Regions from separate parts of the Arthrobacter sp. 10N410 genome, predicted to be linked through region 1. Evidence: riboswitches for the same ligand, from Rfam matches in the RefSeq annotation. Region 1 holds a riboswitch; the other holds the start of a gene.
What was found. Region 1 has a riboswitch for cyclic di-AMP ahead of AC1DB8_RS05640 (hypothetical protein). Riboswitches for the same ligand answer to the same signal wherever they lie in the genome.
Positions count from the first base shown of each region.

Region 2: another riboswitch for cyclic di-AMP. It lies ahead of AC1DB8_RS09170 (aggregation-promoting factor C-terminal-like domain-containing protein); the one in region 1 lies ahead of AC1DB8_RS05640 (hypothetical protein).

Region 1 is NZ_JBFTIP010000002.1:239,242-246,611, reverse strand. It holds gene AC1DB8_RS05650 (helix-turn-helix transcriptional regulator) at 1-167, opposite strand, end outside; gene AC1DB8_RS05645 (dihydrofolate reductase family protein) at 426-983, shown strand; gene AC1DB8_RS05640 (hypothetical protein) at 1,079-1,840, opposite strand; cyclic di-AMP (ydaO/yuaA leader) riboswitch at 1,845-2,010, opposite strand; gene AC1DB8_RS05635 (hypothetical protein) at 2,212-2,466, shown strand; gene AC1DB8_RS05630 (DNA alkylation repair protein) at 2,469-3,080, opposite strand; gene AC1DB8_RS05625 (Ig-like domain-containing protein) at 3,198-6,497, opposite strand; gene AC1DB8_RS05620 (hypothetical protein) at 7,154-7,370, shown strand, end outside.
Region 2 is NZ_JBFTIP010000003.1:318,426-325,795, forward strand. It holds gene AC1DB8_RS09165 (glycosyltransferase family 39 protein) at 1-1,452, shown strand, start outside; cyclic di-AMP (ydaO/yuaA leader) riboswitch at 1,602-1,782, shown strand; gene AC1DB8_RS09170 (aggregation-promoting factor C-terminal-like domain-containing protein) at 1,781-2,509, shown strand; gene AC1DB8_RS09175 (VOC family protein) at 2,627-3,004, opposite strand; gene upp (uracil phosphoribosyltransferase) at 3,101-3,736, opposite strand; gene AC1DB8_RS09185 (phosphatase PAP2 family protein) at 3,761-4,576, opposite strand; gene AC1DB8_RS09190 (nucleoside deaminase) at 4,676-5,179, shown strand; gene AC1DB8_RS09195 (DNA glycosylase AlkZ-like family protein) at 5,255-6,496, opposite strand; gene AC1DB8_RS09200 (glycosyltransferase) at 6,560-7,370, opposite strand, start outside.

The DNA.
Region 1 (7,370 bases):
TTCGCCACCGCCACCACAGCCTGCAGCGACGGGTTGCCGCTCCCGGTCTCGATGGCGCGGACGGTACGCTCCGAGGTGCCGGCCAGGTGCGCCAGGTCCTCCTGGGTCAGTCCGGCCTCCTTGCGGGTCCGGCGGATCCCCTCGGCAATCGCCGCCACGTCGCTCACTGGCACTCCCCTTCGCTGCGCGCACACCATGCCGCGGTCTGATGTCCCGGCTTCGCCATATCGGCATCATTTTGCCGATCCCTCAGCAGGACTCTCCTAATAGTGCCCGAATATTGCCCATTCGGCAACATACTGCCGAAATTCTTTTGTCGCGAGCCTACGGCACGAGCTTGGAGTCCAAAACGGCAGGATGTTGCCGCTCACCGGGGACGAGCGCCGCCTTCCCGCAACGCTTCGTCCGGGCGTAGGCTCTGGCCCATGCGAAAGATCATTCTGGCCCTCCAGGTCTCCCTCGACGGTTTTTTCGAGGGGCCGAACGGAGAGATTGACTGGCACATGGTGGACGAGGAGCTCCACAGCCACTTCAACGAGCAACTGGCCTCTATGGGCGCCTTCCTGGACGGCCGCGTGACCTACGAACTGATGGCCGACTTCTGGCCGACGGCGGACCAGGATCCGTCCAGTACACCGGCTATGGTCGAGTTCGCCAAAATTTGGCGGGACATGCCGAAGATTGTCTACTCCAGGACGCTGGAACGGGCCGACTGGAACACTACGGTGGTGCGCGACGTCGTCGCCGATGACGTGCTGGCACTGAAGGCGCAGCCCGGCGGCGACTTGGCACTGGGCGGGGCCGACCTCGCCGATACCTTCCGCCGGCTCGGGCTCATTGACGAGTACTGGATTTATGTCCACCCGGTGCTGATCGGGCGGGGGAATCCCTTGTTCAAGTCAGCAGACGACAGGACCGCGCTCACGCTCGCCGGCACCCGCGCGTTTGGCAACGGCGTCGTCCTGCTGCGGTACGCCGGCTGAGCTCACCGGCCGGCGTAAACGTGCACAAAAGCCGGTGGCCAGCTGCCGTTTAGCAGCCGACCACCGGCCCTGGAAAGAGGTTCTTACGCTTTTTGCTATGCGCTGGCGCGGACGAAGGTCACGCCACCCGTGGCGGTCAGCCAGGACAGCGGGTGCTTGATCGTCTGGTTGCTGCCGTTCATGCCACCGCTGATGGCCATGCCGTCACCGGCGTAGATGGCGACGTGGCCGGACTGGACGATCATGTCGCCGGGCTGCGGGGCACCCACAACCTTGCCGTAGCCCATGAACTGCTGGGGACCGAGGTCGCCCACGTGGATACCGGCCGCACCGAGGGCCTTCTCCACCATGGCGGTGCAGTCCTGGGTGATGCCGATCTGGCTGTAGGCGGCCGAAAGCATCGCGGCGTTGGCTCCGCCGGCTGCCGAGGCAGGTGCCACGGCCGCCTTCGCCTGAACGCTGACCTGCGGCGCTGCCGGCGCGAGCACCGGAGCGGGGGCAGGCGCGACAGCCGGAGCGGCGGCAACCGCAGGGGCGGTGACGGGCTTGGGCTGCTCGATCACGGGCGCCGGCGTGGTAGCGACTGCCGGGCGGGCGAAGCTGATCTGAACTGCGGAATCAGCGGTAACCGGCGCGGAGACCTTGCTGCCGACGTCAACCGACGAAGCCGGGCCGGTCTTGTTTTCGGCCGGGGCAACGGCTGCATTGGCTGCCATTCCGCTCGTGAGGACGAGGCCGGAGGCTGCGAAGATTACTGCGGCCTGACGACCGATGGTGCCTGATTTGCCCGAGAATGCTGAGGCCCGTCCGGCGGATGCGTCGGAACGATGGCGCGCAGAAGTAATGCTTGAAGTCATGTTTGTAGCCTCTCCCAATGCCTGCGAGGTGAGCTGTCGGATTCGGATGGGAGGCACCCGGCCGCGGGCCCGTCAATGCGGGCGCTGTGCGGCTTCACCCCAAGACCTGCTAAAACTGCAGGTCAAAAGTGGTTTCCCCGTCTCTGCCAGAAAGGTTGCATTCGGATCCCAGGCCGCGGCAGAGTTAGGCAATCGGCTCGGGAGCGCCCGTATCGGAAACAAACAGGCACCCATCTACGGTAACGGGCCCGGGCGGGAATGTCACATTCAGATAACGGATCCGTGTCCTGGCGCGGAAGAAAGCCTAGGACGCTGCTACCTGCCAGCCATAGGATGAGGGCACCCAGCATTCCCCGAGCGGAGGCCCCGTTATGAACAGCCACTGTGTCGCAATTTGCCAGCTCAGCGATCAGCCGCAGGAGGATTTCGACGTCAACACAGAGCTGCTGGTTCTCGAGGGAAAGGAAATCCACGTAGCCACGTGGGACGCGGAACCGCGCGACGGCGGCTTCGATATCCACGTCCTGAATGACCGCGTGGACGCGCTCGGTTTTATGGTGGTGACCGACTGGCAGTTCCTCGACGGAAAGGCGTATGCCGTCGTGGAGCGCCGGCCCGGCAAGTAGCGCTACTTCGCCATCCCGGAGGTGACGGCAGCGATCGCCTCCCTCACCAGACCGGCGTCGTCCGGGGTGCCCGACTCCGCCAGCCCGGCCTGGCGCCGGTAACGGTCCCAGTCCCCTCCCCCGGCCCGTAGCTCGCGGAGCGGCGCCATCAGGGCCGCCCGCCGCAGCCAATCGTCCGGGTCCTGCAGCCAGCGGCCCAGCACGGTTTCCGCGCGGGAACGGTTTTGGCCGTCCAGTCCCGCAATCAGCGGCCCGACGACGTCGGTCGCCAGCGGATCGGCCAGCTCGCGCAGGCGCGCAGTCCGCAGGAAACCCTCGATCCGGGTCAGGTCCGAATTGTCCAGCAGGGCCAGGCTGGACTGCAGCAGGACGATGGCGGCAAGGCGGCGTTCGAAGACGGGCACCTCCCACAACTCCGAGCTGAGGGCGGTGACATCGTCGCGGCCTAGTGACCGGTACCGGCGCAGCGCGTCGCGGACAGTGCCGCGGACGGCGCCAACCGAGGAGCCATAGCTCCCCAGGGCCGGGCCGTATCGCGCCTGCGCTTCCTCGGCCCGCTGCCACGAGCTCTCACGCAGCAGCGCCGCGTCAATGAAGTCACCGGCCTCGCTCATGGATCCATTCTGTCGTGCGGGGGCCGGCTTGGCCTAAGCAGCTGCGTCCTCCCGCGGGAAACCGTCGGCGAGCGCAGTGTCCTACGCGGACCGCTGGGGCCCGGGGGCCCGCACGCGCTAGCCGGTCACCAGTCTGGTTGAGCTATTCCAGGTCAACCGCCCGTGCTGGAAGTCCGAAGCCCGGCCCACGGACACTGCGTACTCGTCCCGGGTCGGATATCCCAGACGTCCCCTTTCCCTGCCGAGGGCCGTCCACTTGGCACGGATCGCACCGAGGACGTAGTGCGACCCGGTCTTCGCCGACCAGTAGATCGATGCACCGCCCGAGCCTGTGAAGTGGCTGTAACGCCCCACGCCATCGGGGGTGCGCGTCTCGTCTGACGTCGGATAGCCCAGCAGCCCCCGTTCCCTGCCCAGGGCCGACCACTTGGCACGGACCGCGCCCGTGATGAAGTGCGCCCCGGTGCTTGGCGTCCAGTAGATCGATGAACCCCCCGAACCTGTGAAGTGGCTGTAACGTCCCACGCCATCAGGGGTGCGCGCCTCGTCCGACGTCGGATAGCCCAGCAGTCCCCGTTCCCTGCCCAGGGCCGACCACTTGGCACGGACCGCGCCCGTGATGAGGTGCGCCCCGGTGCTTGGCGTCCAGTAAATGGATGCCCCGCCGGAGCCGGCGAAGTGTTCATACCGCCCGATCGTGTCCGGGGTTGTCAGCTGGTCGGTGGTGGGGAACCCCAGGACACCGGCAGCGCCGCCCGCGGCCTTGTAGCGGGCATAGATCGCGCCTGCGACCCAATGGGCCCCGGTGGACGGGGACCAGCAGATCACGCCCTTGGTGTAGTCCTGGCATTTCCCTGCCCCCACCGGGTACTCCAAGGTCAGCGACCTGCCGAGGACAGACCGCGGGTCACCGGCATTGGTCTGGTACGCCTTCAGGCCGATGGGATCGTCGACGCCCATTCCGGTGAGCATTACTTTCTGTGCTCCTTGGCCGTCGTCCGCGGTCAGCAGATAGTAGGTGTCGGCGGTTCCGGCCTGACCGACCACCGTCGGCTTGAACGTCACGCTCTGATGTGCGGACTCTCCAGGCGGGATCACCAGGCCTTCCGAGATTGGAACGGTGGTGGAGAATACACCCTCCGGCGCCTTGGCCTTGGTGATCGTCAGGGGGATGTTGCCAGTGTTAGTAATGGTGAAATCCCGGGTGGCCGCAGCGCCGGCAGGCACATCACCAAAGTCCAGGGATGCCGGCAGCTGCAGATGCGCTACGCCCGACACGGCGGTCGCCGTCACCGGTACCGTGAGTGATCCTCGGTCGCTCGTGATGAGGAGCTGATCAGCCACCGGGGTTGCCGTCGTCGGACTGAAGGTGACGGACACCGGAACGGAAGTAAGGGGTTGAATCTTCTGTCCCACGGCCGGCAGCGTGGCCGGGTCGACCGCAAGCTGGGCGTTGCCCGGCAAGGTGACGCCGGTGATCGTGGCGACGCTCGTGCCGGTGTTGACCACGTTTACGGTCTGGCGACTGCTGGTCTGGGTCGGCACGTCGGTGAATACCAGGGTGGGCGGCGTTGCCCCCAGTCCGTCCTTGGTGCCGACGCCGTGAACCCCCAGAAGGTCCGTCTCGCCGTCGGAGGTTTTGACGGTCAACGTCCCGTCGACCTGTCCGGCTACGGTCGGCGAGAAGGTGACCGGGACCGTCATGGTTCCGCCTTTGGCAAGCGTCCGGGGCAGTGTGAGGGCCTCGATCCCGAACGGCGCAGGTGCTGCGACGGAACTGACCGTAACAGCCCTGCTGGCGGTGATGATCAGGTTCCCTTTCACGGAGGTGCCTACCGCGGCGGTTCCCAGGTCCGTGTTTGTCGCCCCAACCGCTGAGGTCGTCGGGGCACCGAAGCCGATCACGTGCCCGTCCCGGGTTCCCACGTAGACGCGCCCGTTGTCAGTGGCAACCGTGGAAAACTTGGCGGCGGTGCCCAGCGGGGCCGCGAAAACCTGCTGAAGCTTACCGGTGCTGTCCGGCATTGCGCGGTAGGCACGGAGTTCCGCGCCGGTACCGGTGGGTCCCGTTACGTACACGGCCCAGACCAGGGCGGTGGAGGCGTTTGTACCGTTGGAGGTCACCGTGGGCGCCCCGGAGGTGTACCCGAAGGTGCCAATGGACGTACCGACGGAGGCCAGCTGGATGCCGCCGGTACTGCTGGCCAACAGCTTGTGCGCACGAAGGTAGCCCTTGTTCTCCACGGTGTAGATGTACCCGCCGTTTGTGGTCCCGAGGAACGCGGGCCTGCCCCAGACGCCACTGTACGGCCCGGCGCCGTCGAGGACGGCGTCCGTTCCGCCGCTCCCCTGCCCCATACCGCCCAGGTTGTCCCGGTCCAGCAGGTAGACCCGGCCGTCCTTGCCGACCTGGACCATCAGGCGAGGGTGGGCCGTGGTGCCGTAGCCGGTGGGGATGGCGATCGGGGCACCGGAACCCAGGTCGGCATCGTTCTGATCCAACTTGGCGTTGTTGGCCGGGCTGAAGAAGTCCGTGGCCTTGAGGTTTCCGTCGGCTCCGACGCTGACCCGAACGACTGACTCTGCGAGGGTCGCCGGAGGGGTCTTGCCCGGTCCCGGCTTAGGGGAAATCCCGTTCCCGGTGGAAAACAGGATCTGGCCGGTGCCGTCGGAGACCAGGCCGCCGCCGGATTGCCAGATTCCGCCCTCCGCACTGCTGTTGCCGGACTCGGTGGCCCACATCGTGGTCTGCCGGCCTGCGGTGGACACCCCGACGACGTAGCCGACAAACGGTGCCCAGTCGCAGTGGCTGGCGAAACCGGCGTAGACCACGCCATCCAGCAGGAGAAGCCCGGGCCGCTGCATCGCAGTCATCGCGTTGAACGGCCGTGTCGGGTCGTTAGTGGGCGCGCCGTTGATGAGCACCGGGAACCCTGGCCTCTCGGCCCCCGTGACCCTGTCCAGCGAATGCATGTACCAGTGCGGGAGCTGCGGCGTCGCTCCGTCGTTCGTCTTCGCCATCAGGAAGACGCTGTTGGTCGCGGCGTCGAAGACCGGAGTGGACGTGACTCCGATGTTGGGGGTGAGGTCACCGCAGCTTACGGTCGCTGCCGGCCAGGCCGGACCGAGGTTGCGCTGCCACTTCACCGCTCCGGTGCCGCCATCCAGGCCGTAGACGTTGTTGTTCTCCGTCGCGGCTATGACGGTGCCGCCCACCACGAGCGGCTGGGCGTACACCTGGCCGTCCACGGCGGTGGAAAAAAGCTTGCCGAAATTTGATGACGCGACCGACGTCGGCGAAAGCGCAGTCTCGTTGCTGTCCCACCCTGTCCGTAGCAAATCGTGCGCGATCGTGCCGACGTCGGCAGAGGCCGGACCGCTGACGGATAGCCCGGCCAGGGCGAGCGATGACGCCACGAAGATCGCCCACGCGCGTCGGGTCCGCGACCGTCGCCGGGAGGGAGCCTGGGACCATCCGGCAGCCCGCTTCCGCTTGAAATGGGATGCCCCGGCCGCGCCCCCACAGCGACCAGGAAAATGTCCGGACAAAGCACGAAGTGCCGCTTGTTCACGCATGGCTGAGACCCGTTTCTGAACATTCAATTGACTAACTCCACCCAGTACTCCGGAGCCTAGAAGCGCCGAAAGAGCAGCGCGCGAGTGGCGCCTACCCGTCTTCTGGAAGGGGCTTCTTGCTTTCCGGCCGGTCCTACTTGGTTGGTTGTTAGGGACACTTGGTCGCCTACTTGCTTCCGGTCATCCGCCGGACTTGGTCCCCGGCATTGAGTAACCTCCGGCGCGGCCCGGGGGCATAAATCCTCTGGTGCCCCCGGCCCCTGCGCCGGATCATGGGCTCAGCACATCTTTCGACGGCAGGGAGTCCAGTCGTGTGTCCAGGTGCTGCAACAACACGGAACACCAGCGGTCCCCGCTCGCGGACCCAGCGCTGGCTCCTGGCCTGCGCTGCCGCTGTTCTGGCGGTGACCGGCTGCACGCCGGGCTCACCCTCACCGCCCGCGGGCAGCGGATCGTCTCCCGCAACCGGGACTCTCCCGTCGGCGACGGCGGAGAAGGTGCTTTCCGATGAGGAACTGATGGTCCTCGTGGACAGGGCGATCAACAGCGGCCAGGAAGGCACCGGGCGGGTCTCCAGAAGCTCGGACCTGCGCACCCGCCTGCAGGGACGACCGGAGCCCGCCGATAAGCCGGCCGTCGAGCCCGGCGAGTGCAGCGTGTTCCGGCCGCACAGTTCGCCGACCAGCGGAGCGGACCTGGCAATGCACTTCGCCG
Region 2 (7,370 bases), on a different contig from region 1:
GCCTACCTCACCACCCGCGCCATCGAAAAGGCCGGCTGGAAATGGCTCGCCGCAGCCGGCGCGGTAATCGGCCTGGCGTTCCTGATCAAGATGCTGCAGGGCTTCCTGATAGTGCCCGGACTGGCCCTAGCCTACCTGTGGGCGGCACCCACCACCCTCGGCCGCCGGCTCCTGCACCTCCTCGCCGCCGCGGCGGGGATCGCCGTCGTGGCCGGCAGCTACCTGGCGCTGTTCCAGCTCACTCCCGCCTCGGCCCGGCCGTACATGGCGGGGTCGGAGACCAACAGCTTCCTGGAACTCACCTTCGGCTACAACGGCCTGGGCCGGATCACCGGGTCCGGCGGCGGGATGCCCGGTGGAAATGCTTTCGGAAATGCCGGCGGCCCGGGCGGAAACGGCAACGTGGGCTTCGGCGGCGCGGCCGGGATCACCCGGATGTTCGGGACCAGTTTCGGCGGCGAAGTGTCCTGGCTATTGCCGGCGGCCCTGGTTCTGCTGGTGGCAGGTTTGTGGTTCACCCGGCGCGAGGCCCGGAGCTCCGCCACCCGTGCCGCGCTCCTGCTCTGGGGCGGCTGGCTGCTGATCACGGCAGGCATCTTCAGCTTCATGAGCGGCACCGTGCATCCGTACTATGCCGTGGCACTGGCCCCCGCCGTCGCGGCCCTGGTGGGCATCGGCTCGGCGGAACTGTGGCGCGGCCGGACCCACTGGCCCGCTCGGATGGTCCTGGCCGTGACGGTGTTGGCTGCCTCGGTCTGGTCCGCCGTGCTCCTGGGCCGCGACCCGGCATGGCTGCCCGGGCTCCGGGTGATCGCCGTCGTCCTGGGCGTGCTGGCCGCCGCGGCGCTGCTGCTCCGGGTGGACAGCCTGGCGGCGCTCCCGGCCCGGCTCCGCAAAGCCGCTGCGGCCGGCGTCGTGGTCCTTTCACTGCTGGCCGGCGGGCTCGGGACCACCGCCTGGACGCTGGCGACGGCGGCCCAGGCGCATTCGGGGTCAATCCCCACCTCCGGGCCCACCGCGTCCGCGATGGGCGGCGGCTTCGGGGCGGCGGGCAGGCCGGACGGCGGGATCCTCGGTTCCAGCGGGGCGGCCGCCGGCGGGCCCGGCGGACCCGGCGCGGATACGGCGTCGGCCGAGCTGACAGCGTTGCTGAAGTCCTCCGGCGCCAAATGGTCCGGGATTGTCTCCGGCGCCACCCAGGCCGCCAGCCTGGAACTCGCCACCGGCACCAATGTGATCGCGCTGGGCGGCTGGAACGGCGGCGACCCGTACCCCACGCTCGAGCAGTTCCAAGCGATGGTGGACCGCGGCGAGATCGGCTACTTCATCTCCGGCGGCATGGGCGGCCTGGGCGGGGGCCGCGGCGGCAACTCCGAGGTCGCCAGCTGGGTCGCGGCCAACTACCAGGCCCAGACCGTGGGGAACGCCACCGTGTACAAGCTGGCGAAGTAGGCTCCTCTCCCCCGCTTGCCTCCGTCTCCGCCGCGCCGTTTCGACGGTTCCGTGCCCGCTCGATGCTTACCGGCGTCGAGCTGTGACATCTGATTGAAAGTCCGGTACCGTTTTAGGGTGCGGCCATCGATCTGGCCGCGTGTCCGGGCTGACGCCAAACTCTGCCGCTACCCGGATTCCCATGGACCAGGCAGAGACGGGGAACCCAGAGTTCCCGGGCATTCTGCATCCATGCACCCTTGGGGTTAAGCCGCCACGTCGAGATTCCGTGCGGCCGGATTTCGCATCCGAACCCGACAGCTAACTCCGTAGGCGTTGAGAGGCGAACATGACTGAAATCAAGGCACCCACGCGCCCAGAAGGCGCTAAACGCACGTCCGACGCCGAGCGCGCGCGCCACCGCGCCGAGCCGGCGAAGCACACTTCGAGCCCGTCCCGGCCCCGTGCCCGTGCCCGGACCAATGGCAAGCGCGCCGCCGTCGTAGCCACCGCTTTCGCCGTCCTGCTGGGGGCAGGGGCCGCGGGCCAGGCCTCCGGCACTGCCGCGCATACGGCCGAAGCGTCGAAAGACACGGCCGCGTCCCTGCAGACCCTGGACTTCGAACGCGTCGGCAGCAACACGCCCACCTCGCCCGCCCCGATGAGCGTGGAGGCCCAGGCCTCCAAAATCAAGCCCGCCAAGGCCCCGGCGGCCAAGGCGCCGGCTCCGGCTGCCAAGGCGCCTGCTCCCGCGAAGCCGGTCGCCATTGACGACCCCGCCGGTGCGCAGGCCTACGCCGCCTCTCAGCTGCCCGCCCACGGCTGGGCCCCGAGCGAGATGCAGTGCCTGATGAAGTTGTGGACCAGGGAGTCCGACTGGAAGACCACGGCTACCAATGCCAGCAGCGGCGCTTACGGCGTGGTCCAGTCGCTGCCCGCCGAAAAGATGGCCAGCGCCGGCGCCGATTACCGGACCAACTACCGGACCCAGATCAACTGGGGACTGCAGTACGTGCAGGACCGCTACGGTTCACCGTGCGGCGCCCTGAACTTCCACTACGCGAACAACTGGTACTAAGCGCGGCCGAGGCTGCATGCCATGAGTGAGGCCCCGGATCTTGGGATCCGGGGCCTCACGTGCGCCTGCCGCCGCGCCTGCGGAATACGGGCCGCGCTACGGAACCGCGCGGCCGCGCTAGCCGTTCGGACGGTTGGGGATGTACTGCACCCCCCACTTGTTGCCGTCGGGATCGGCGAAGTAGACGAAATGCCCCCAGTCCTGGACATCGATGTCGCTGACGTCCACACCGTTGTCCTTGAGTTGCTGGTGCGCCGCCTGGATGTCGCTCACGACCAGCTGGAGGCCGGGGGCGGTGCCGGGCGGGGCGTCGTTGAGGCCCTCGCCAATCGCGATCGAGCACCCGGAACCCGGCGGGGTCAGCTGGACGAAACGGATGCCTGGCGTGGGCCGTTCGTCGTAGTCGGCGTTGAAGCCGACCTTGTTCACATAGAAGTCCTTGGCCCGGTCCACATCCGACACGGGGACAAACACGAGTTCAAGTTTCCAGTCCATGGGCACAGGCTAGTCCCGGACGCCTTACGCCGGAACCCTTGACCGCGGGGACGTTTCAACCGCCCTACCCGCGAGGGCAGCAGTGCATGCCGGCGGCTAGACCGCGATGCCGTACAGGCGGTCTCCGGCGTCGCCCAGCCCGGGCACAATGTACGACTTTTCGTTGAGCTTCTCGTCGATGGAGGCCAGCACGATGGTCACGTTGGCGTCCGAGAGCTCTTCTTCCAGCTTGGCCAGGCCCTCCGGGGCGGCCAGCAGGCAGATACAGGTGACGTCCGACGCGCCGCGCTTGAAGAGGAACTTGATCGCCTCGCGCAGGGTGCCGCCGGTGGCGAGCATCGGGTCCAGGACGAAGATCTGCCGGTCTGTCAGGTTCTCCGGGAGGCGCTCGGCGTAGGTGATGATGTCCAGGGTCTCTTCGTCCCGGGCCATGCCCAGGAAGCCGACCTCGGCGGTGGGCACCAGCTTGGTCATGCCCTCCAGCATGCCGAGACCGGCGCGCAGGATCGGAACCACCAGCGGGGTGGGCTTGGTGAAAGCCGTGCCGACGGTGGTGCTGACCGGCGTCTCGATGGTCACCGGCTCGGTGCGGACGTCCCGGGTTGCCTCATAGGCCAGGAGCGTGACGAGCTCCTCGGTGAGCTGGCGGAAGACCGGGGACGGGGTGTTCTTGTCCCGCAGAACGGTGAGTTTATGGGCGACCAGCGGGTGGTCGACAACGAGAGTGCGCATGGGTCAAAACTACCACCCGGACCTTCAGGACCGTCCCGCGGGGTCCGGGGTATCGGCGTCGGCGGTCCGCTCCGCGGTGCTGCCCTTGCGGCCGCGGGCGGGGGCGCCGTCGCGCAGGTGCGCATCGTTGTCGAACGTCGGCGCGGGGCCGGTGTGTTCCCGGTGCCGCAGCACATGGAACAGCCTGTGGGCCAGGATCACGATCCCCACCCAGCCCAGCCCCAGGGCCCAGCCGAAGATCACATCGGTCATCCAGTGATGGCCCAGGAAGACGCGGCTCATGCCCATCGCAAGGATGAAGATCGCACCCGCGGTGATCAAACCGACGCGGGCTATGGTGCGTCTGACCTGCAGGCAGGCGAGGTAGACCACCAGCCCGATTACCACGGTGGTGTTCAGCGTGTGGCCGCTGGGGAACGACGGCGACGTCTCGTAAGGCGGCACCGCGTCCGCGAAGTCGGGGCGGGCCCGGCCGATCAGTTTCTTGCCCACCGTTGTGGCGGTGATCGACACCGCGGCGGCTCCGCCGATCAGGATGAGCGGCCGCCAGGTCCGCGAGACCCAGATCAGCCATGCTGTCAGGATGCTGGCCAGAATCGGCATGCCGATTCCACCGCCAATATTGGTGAACCCGGTGACGAACGCGTCCAGGCCGGGACTGCGCAGCTGTTGCATGAACCCCAGCGTGGGCTTGTCGAGGCTTGCCAGGCCGGCGTCGTCCACGACGTTGTCGTAGACTTCCGCGCTCGTCAGCGCCAGAGCGACGACGACGACGCCGCCGATCAGCATGGTGATCCAGAGTGCGGCATAGGGCACCACCCACTTTCCCCAGCGCCGCATCAGCCAGCTCTCAGTCTTGGTGCTCAATGCCCTCTCCCGACTTCCCGGTGCACCCGCTTAAGTGCACAGCTTGCTTAGGGTCGAAACTATCATTGAGCCATGACTACCCCCGAGCCACGCCATGCGGACTGGATGGGCCTGGCCCTTGCCGAGGCGCGCCGGGCGCTGGCCACCGAGGACGTGCCGATCGGCGCCGTCGTGATCGGACCGGACGGCTCGGTGCTCGGTGCCGGGCGCAACGAGCGGGAGGCACTCGGGGACCCGACGGCGCACGCCGAGATGGTGGCGATCCGGGAGGCCGCGGCCCGGCTGCGCGAGCGGCGGGCGCTGGAGGGCGCAGCCGACGAGGGCTGGCGGCTGGAAGACTGCACCCTGGTGGTGACGTTGGAGCCGTGCGCCATGTGCGCCGGCGCCGTGGTGCTGGCGCGGATTCCGCGGGTGGTCTTCGGCGCGTGGGACGAGAAAGCCGGGGCCGCCGGGTCCGTGTTCGACATTCTCCGCGAGCGCCGGTTGAACCATTGGGTGGAGGTGTACGCCGGGGTCCGGGAGCAGGAGTGCGGCGGGTTGCTGCGGGAATTCTTCGCCGGCCACCGCGGCGCCTGACGCTGCCTTTCGGGCGCCGGCCCCCATAGGGCGCCGGCCCCCATAGGGCGCCGGCCCCCTCAACGCCGCGGTGAGCTACCGCTCGGCGGTGGCCGCCGTGGACGCCCGCAGCGCGTCGATCCGCTTCTGCCGGGAGGCGGGCGAGTCCAGGCTGAAGGCGCGGAAATCGCCCAGGTCCTCCTTGATCCAGGCCTCCACCTCGGCGATCCGCCGGGTCACGGCCCGCGTCGGCGTGCCGAACACCCAAGCGGCGATCTTCTCCCGGCCCGGGTCGTACTGCCACAAACCGATGATCCTGCCGCGGTCGAAGATGGGGTGGTCCGGCAGGTCGGCCTGCAGCGCGAGCGAGCCCAGCGCCTTTTTATCCTGGTCCTCCGCGGCCAGCAGCTCCCCCGCGTTCCGGCGCAGCAGCACCAGCGAATCAGTTCCGGCGAGCAGCTGGATCTGTTCCTCGGCCGGTTCTTCGAAGGCGGCGAGGCGTTCGACGTCGTCGGGCAGCATCCAGAGCGGGTCTCCGCCGGCGGCGGTGGGGACCTCGACGGCGTCGACGGCGGCGAGCGCCGCCTTGCTCTGCGCGACCGTGAAGCCGGTGAACCACTGCGACTGTTTGAAGGTGGCTCCTCCGGTCCAGCCAAGGTACCGCCGGATCAGCTCGGCGCGGACGTCATCGTCACTGAGCGTGCTCGGCGGCAGCCCCCAGGGCTCGTAGGCGTAGCGCTGCTGATCCAGCCGGCCATTGGCAGGGACCCGGCGGATCCGCCCGTCCGCTTGCAGGATGCCCAGCGCCGTGGGCAGCGTGGTGGTGACGCCCTTTTTCTTGCCCTCCTCGCCGAGGTTGCGGACCGAATCGCCGAGTTCATCCTTGAGCTGCCGCGGGTCCAGCGGCACCCCGGCCTCAGCAAGGGCGTGCAGCACTTGCTCCTCAAGCAGGGCAATTTCGCCGCGGTCCACGCCGAGCCGGCCGACGACCTTGAAGCCGGCCTCGGCGGCGTCCCGTCCCAGCCGCAGCGCCCAGGCGAAGTCGTCCGCGCCCAGCACATAGGTGCAGCCGCGCGCCGTCGGGAGTTCCAGGATCCGGTGCGCCAGGACGTCCCGGTCCACTTGAGAGCGCCGGATGCCGGCCCGGGCGAAGAGCGTGAGGTACGGGTTGGCCCCGCCCACGGACCGTGCCCAGCCGGCCCGGGCGAACACCTGTTCCGCAGTGCACCCCGCCAGCGAGCCGTCCAGGCCCTGCCGGTGCCACGACCAGGCGCGGAGCCGCTCGGGCGTGAGGCTTTCCGCGGGCGGCAGTTGCACGGTCATGGGCTCGGTAGTCATGGGGTCATTCTCCACCCGCTTGGCCCGGCGACGGTATCGATCCCGGGGTTCCGTTTTCCGCCGCTATTCCGTGAGGCGCGCGGCCAGGACGGCCAGCACGGCCCGCGCCGTGGCGTCCCAGCCGGGAAGGTGCTCCCGTGCGGCCCGGGCGGCGGCCCGCCATTCGGCGCGGAGGGCCGGTTCGGTGAGCCAGCGGCGCAGCAGGGCTGCCAGCGGTGCCGGATCTTCGCCGAGTGCGACGGCGGCGCCCGGCAGGGCCGGCGCTGCGGCTACGGGGGCGCCCCCTGCTCCAGCTCCGGCTGTGCCGGCCGCGAGCGCCTCCACGGCGCCGGTTCCCTCCCGGACGATCACCGGCACGCCGCGGGCCAGGGATTCGGTGACCACCAGCCCATAGGTCTCGGCCCGGGAAATGAGCAGGCTGAGGTCAGCGGCCTCCCATTCGGCGGCCAGGTCGGCTCCGCGCAGCTCGCCGGGTAGCCGGACGCGGTCCGTCAGGCCGAGGCGCTCCGATTCCTGCCGGAGCAGGGCGGCGTAGGCGGGATCCGCGGTGTCCGAACCGGCAAGGGATGCTGTCCAGGCCAGGTCCATGAGCTCCGAGAGGGCGCGCAGCAGCAGCAGCTGGTCCTTGTTGGGCAGCAGCGCGGCCAGTGCGAGGAGGTGGGGCGGCTCGGAACCGGCCGCGGACGGTGCCGGCTCGGTGCCGGGAAGCGCGACGCTGATTCGAGCCAAGCCGCCCAGGCCGTGCCGTTCCTGCAGGGCCGCCGCGGCGGAGGTGCTGGTGCAGATAACGCCGGCCGCGGCCTGCAGCGCGCGGTGTTCCAGTTCCGGATGCGTCCCCAGCGGCATGTGCAGCAGGATCCAGGCCGGCGCCCCG